Regions from separate parts of the Weizmannia acidilactici genome, predicted to be linked through region 2. Evidence: a T-box and tRNA genes for the amino acid it is inferred to sense, from the RefSeq annotation. Region 2 holds a T-box; the other holds one or more tRNA genes.
What was found. The T-box of region 2 lies ahead of serS (serine--tRNA ligase). A T-box ahead of a tRNA ligase gene usually reads a tRNA of that ligase, here a tRNA-Ser.

Region 1: it encodes a tRNA-Ser, which carries the amino acid that the T-box ahead of serS (serine--tRNA ligase) is inferred to sense. The anticodon was not compared.

What each region holds. Positions count from the first base shown of each region.
Region 1 covers NZ_BKZR01000003.1:108,821-111,176, reverse strand. The annotation lists tRNA gene GBH70_RS02050 (tRNA-Leu) at 1-47, shown strand, start outside; tRNA gene GBH70_RS02045 (tRNA-Gly) at 54-128, shown strand; tRNA gene GBH70_RS02040 (tRNA-Leu) at 137-222, shown strand; tRNA gene GBH70_RS02035 (tRNA-Arg) at 243-316, shown strand; tRNA gene GBH70_RS02030 (tRNA-Pro) at 331-407, shown strand; tRNA gene GBH70_RS02025 (tRNA-Ala) at 421-496, shown strand; tRNA gene GBH70_RS02020 (tRNA-Met) at 514-587, shown strand; tRNA gene GBH70_RS02015 (tRNA-Ile) at 595-671, shown strand; tRNA gene GBH70_RS02010 (tRNA-Ser) at 697-789, shown strand; tRNA gene GBH70_RS02005 (tRNA-Met) at 810-883, shown strand; tRNA gene GBH70_RS02000 (tRNA-Asp) at 887-959, shown strand; tRNA gene GBH70_RS01995 (tRNA-Phe) at 970-1,045, shown strand; tRNA gene GBH70_RS01990 (tRNA-His) at 1,077-1,149, shown strand; tRNA gene GBH70_RS01985 (tRNA-Gly) at 1,157-1,230, shown strand; tRNA gene GBH70_RS01980 (tRNA-Ile) at 1,235-1,308, shown strand; tRNA gene GBH70_RS01975 (tRNA-Asn) at 1,315-1,389, shown strand; tRNA gene GBH70_RS01970 (tRNA-Ser) at 1,393-1,484, shown strand; tRNA gene GBH70_RS01965 (tRNA-Glu) at 1,490-1,561, shown strand; gene GBH70_RS17730 (IS3 family transposase) at 1,640-1,984, opposite strand; gene GBH70_RS01955 (helix-turn-helix domain-containing protein) at 2,100-2,356, opposite strand, start outside.
Region 2 covers NZ_BKZR01000069.1:5,105-7,460, reverse strand. The annotation lists gene serS (serine--tRNA ligase) at 44-1,321, opposite strand; T-box leader at 1,372-1,596, opposite strand; gene pdxT (pyridoxal 5'-phosphate synthase glutaminase subunit PdxT) at 1,659-2,222, opposite strand; gene pdxS (pyridoxal 5'-phosphate synthase lyase subunit PdxS) at 2,234-2,356, opposite strand, start outside.

The DNA.
Region 1 (2,356 bases), on a different contig from region 2:
AGGATCTGGCGCCGTAAGGCGTGGGGGTTCGACTCCCTTCACCCGCACTGTTTGCGGAAGTAGTTCAGTGGTAGAACACCACCTTGCCAAGGTGGGGGTCGCGGGTTCGAATCCCGTCTTCCGCTCCATATATCCCGCCGGGGTGGCGGAATAGGCAGACGCACAGGACTTAAAATCCTGCGGTAGGTGACTACCGTACCGGTTCGACTCCGGTCCTCGGCATCATTAACATTATAAAATATGCGCCCATAGCTCAATTGGATAGAGCGTTTGACTACGGATCAAAAGGTTAGGGGTTCGACTCCTCTTGGGCGCGTTTTAATTTCCTTCCGGGAAGTAGCTCAGCTTGGTAGAGCACGTGGTTTGGGACCATGGGGTCGCAGGTTCGAATCCTGTCTTCCCGACCATGATGACAAAAAAGGGGCCTTAGCTCAGCTGGGAGAGCGCCTGCTTTGCACGCAGGAGGTCAGCGGTTCGATCCCGCTAGGCTCCACCAAATATAGATTGGATAATGGCGGCGTAGCTCAGCTGGCTAGAGCGTACGGTTCATACCCGTGAGGTCGGGGGTTCGATCCCCTCCGCCGCTATGTTTCCGGACCTTTAGCTCAGCTGGTTAGAGCAGACGGCTCATAACCGTCCGGTCGTAGGTTCGAGTCCTACAAGGTCCACCATTTATATTTTTTTTGAATTCGTTACGGAGGAATACCCAAGTCCGGCTGAAGGGATCGGTCTTGAAAACCGACAGGCGGGTTACACCGCGCGGGGGTTCGAATCCCTCTTCCTCCGCCATATCATTGTTATCTTATTATCGCGGGGTGGAGCAGTCTGGTAGCTCGTCGGGCTCATAACCCGAAGGTCGCAGGTTCAAATCCTGCCCCCGCAATTTGGTCCCGTAGTGTAGCGGTTATCACGCCTGCCTGTCACGCAGGAGATCGCGGGTTCGATTCCCGTCGGGACCGCTTCATTTTTGGCTCGGTAGCTCAGTCGGTAGAGCAAAGGACTGAAAATCCTTGTGTCGGCGGTTCGATTCCGTCCCGAGCCACCATTTAGATATAATTTAAAATTACATGCGTATGGCGGTTGTGGCGAAGTGGTTAACGCACCGGATTGTGGCTCCGGCATTCATGGGTTCGATTCCCATCATCCGCCCTTTCATGCGGGTGTAGTTTAGTGGTAAAACCACAGCCTTCCAAGCTGTTGTCGTGGGTTCGATTCCCATCACCCGCTCCATTACGGGCCTATAGCTCAGCTGGTTAGAGCGCACGCCTGATAAGCGTGAGGTCGATGGTTCAAGTCCATTTAGGCCCATTCCATTCCGCAGTAGCTCAGTGGTAGAGCAATCGGCTGTTAACCGATTGGTCGTAGGTTCGAATCCTACCTGCGGAGCCATATGGAGAAGTACTCAAGTGGCTGAAGAGGCGCCCCTGCTAAGGGTGTAGGTCGCGATTAGCGGCGCGAGGGTTCAAATCCCTCCTTCTCCGCCATTCATGGCCCGTTGGTCAAGCGGTTAAGACACCGCCCTTTCACGGCGGTAACACGGGTTCGAATCCCGTACGGGTCATATTAGAAAATAGGGCTGTTTCAGTATTAATCTGAACTGCCCCCTGTCAAGTGGACAGTAGAAATAATAAAAAAATATCTAAACGGCTTTAGCTCTATATTCCATGAGGCTAAGGCCGTTTAGTCTTTTTTGATACCTTTCATAATTATAAAAATGGACGTACTCATCAATCGCAAGAGATAATTCTTCAAATGTCTGATACTTATGTAAATATTTCCTCTTTTTTCGAATAACAAATTGTATACCGGCAACTTTCATCAGTCTGTAAATACGTTTGTGATTGAAGAGCTGACCAAGCTTTCGATTTATATTCAAAGCCGTTCGACGGTAACCATAGATGCCGTCCACTTTCTCATGGAGAACTTTCATCTCTTTTATGATTTCTTTATTCTGAAGTTCTCGGGAGGAAGACGAACGTTTCAACCACTTATAGTAAGCAGCTCGTGAAATACCTGCGATTTCACATAATAAGATAATGCTTCGGTGCTCTTTCTCATGAAGTTCCCGGATACATACTTGTCTTCAAATCGGATTTGGTTTATTTTCGCCTCCTTTCGATTTCCTCTAACTTTTTTAAAAATAGATTCTCCGCACGTAAGCGTTCATTTTCTCTTTCTAACTTTTTCATCTCCCGTTTCATTTTCTTTTCTGGAGATAACTCTGCTTCTTCTTTTTTTCTTCCTCGTTTGTCTTTAAGCGCTTCTTCCCCACCATTTCCATACTTCTTCACCCATTGATATACTGGTTGATAAGAAACTTCATAAGTTTCTGCTGTTTTTTTATAGTCTTTTCCGT
Region 2 (2,356 bases):
CACCCGGCTTCTTTTCGCCATTCGGAAGCCGGGTATTTCCGCCTTATTTCGGTTTAATCACATCCACGCGCATATACGGACGGAGCACTTCAGGAATCACGACGCTGCCATCTTCCTGCTGGTAATTTTCAAGCACCGCCGCAACTGTGCGCCCGATCGCAAGCCCTGAACCGTTCAGCGTATGGACATGTTCCGGTTTGGCGTTTGGTTCCCTGCGGAAGCGGATATTCGCGCGCCTTGCCTGAAATGCTTCGAAATTGCTGCAAGAAGAAATTTCACGGTACGTATTGGAGCTTGGGAGCCACACTTCAATGTCATATTTTTTCGCTGCCGTAAAACCGAGGTCGGCAGTGCACATGCTCATCACACGGTAAGGCAGACCCAACAGCTGGAGCACTTTTTCGGCATGGCCCGTCAATTTTTCGAGTTCGTCATAGGAGTCTTCCGGTTTCACAAATTTCACAAGCTCCACCTTATTGAATTGGTGCTGCCGGATCAAACCGCGTGTATCACGCCCGGCAGAACCCGCTTCGGAACGGAAACAGGCGCTGAATGCCACATAACTGATCGGCAGATCGTCGCCGTTCAAAATTTCATCGCGGTGGTAGTTTGTCACCGGCACTTCGGCTGTCGGGATCAGGAAGTAGTCTTTGCTTTCCACCAGGAAAGCATCTTCTTCAAATTTCGGCAGCTGCCCCGTCCCTGTCATGCTGGCGCGATTTACCATATACGGCGGCAAAACTTCTTCATAGCCATGTTCCTCCACATGCAGATCAAGCATGAAATTGTAGAGGGCGCGTTCCAGGCGGGCGCCGAGCCCTTTATAAAACACAAAGCGGCTGCCGGTTACTTTTGCGGCCCTTTCAAAGTCAAGAATATCCAAATTTGCCGCAAGATCCCAGTGCGGTTTCGGTTCAAATCCGAACTGGCGCACTTCCCCCCATTTGCGGATTTCGACATTATCGTCTTCGCTGTCGCCGATCGGCACGCTTTCATGCGGAATGTTTGGAATTGAAAGCATCAATGATTCAAGCTCTGCTTCCACTTCTTTTAACTCGGCATCAAGGCTTTTGATTTTATCCCCTACTTCGCGCATTTCTTCGATCAAATGCGTTGCATCTTTCTTTTCGCGCTTCAGCACCGCTACCTGCTGCGAAACTTCATTCCGTTTGTTTTTTAACTTCTCGCTTTCCATGATCAGTTCACGGCGTTTTTTATCCAGCCCCCCGAATTTTTCAAAATCTGCCAAATCCTCGCCGCGGTGCTGCATCCGCTTCTTTACTTCGTCAAAATTCGCACGCAAAAATTTCATGTCCAACATGCTAATCCTTCTCCTTTTATCATAATTCAAATAAAAAACTCCCGCCCTGAAACAGGGACGAGAGTTGACCCGCGTTGCCACCCAATTTGAAAACAAAACCATTTGTTTTCCGCTTTGCATGGATAACGGGTTTTTATTCCCGGGGATGCCTACTCGTCCGGACTTTCAACACCCCGCTCAAGGATGGATTCACAGAAGCTTCCCATCGGTTTCCACCAGCCACCGACTCTCTTTCGGAAAAACGTTCTGCTACTGGTTCCTGTCATAGCTTTTACATTCTTAATTTACACATTAATGTACTACAATTTTATCCGATTTGCAACAGGCTATGCGCGACTTACGCCATGTTCAAAAAATATTCGGTCATGCGCAGATCATCCGTTAATTCCGGATGGAACGAGCATCCAAGCAGGTTCCCCTCCCGGACAGCGACGATCCTTCCGCGGCATTCGGCAAGGATGTCGACGTTGTTTTCAACAGACACGATATGGGGCGCGCGTATAAAAACTGCCGGAAAATCTTCCGCCACACCTTCAACACGGATCGTTTCTTCAAAGCTTTCCCGCTGGCGGCCGAACGAATTGCGCGCAACCGTGATATCCATCGCGCCAATATGGGCATCATTCTGGCCTTCAATGCGTTTAGCAAGCAAAATCAGGCCTGCGCAAGTGCCGAATACCGGGCCTCCGCTTTTGGCAAACTGCTTCAATTCGTCCATAAAACCGTACCGGTCAATTAACCGGCGCATCGTTGTGCTTTCCCCGCCCGGGAGGATCAGGCCATCTATTTCTTCCAGTTGCTCTTTTTTCTTGATGACGATTCCTTCCGCCCCGCAATTTTCCACTGCCCGGATATGTTCCCGGACAGCGCCCTGCAGGCCCAAAACTCCGATTTTCTTCATGCTGATTCTCCTTACCAGCCGCGCTCCTGCATTCTTGCTTCAGCCGGCAATGTTGAAATTTCAAGTCCTTTCATTGCCATGCCAAGATCTTTCGACAATTCGGCAATCAATTTATAATCTTGATAATGGGTCGT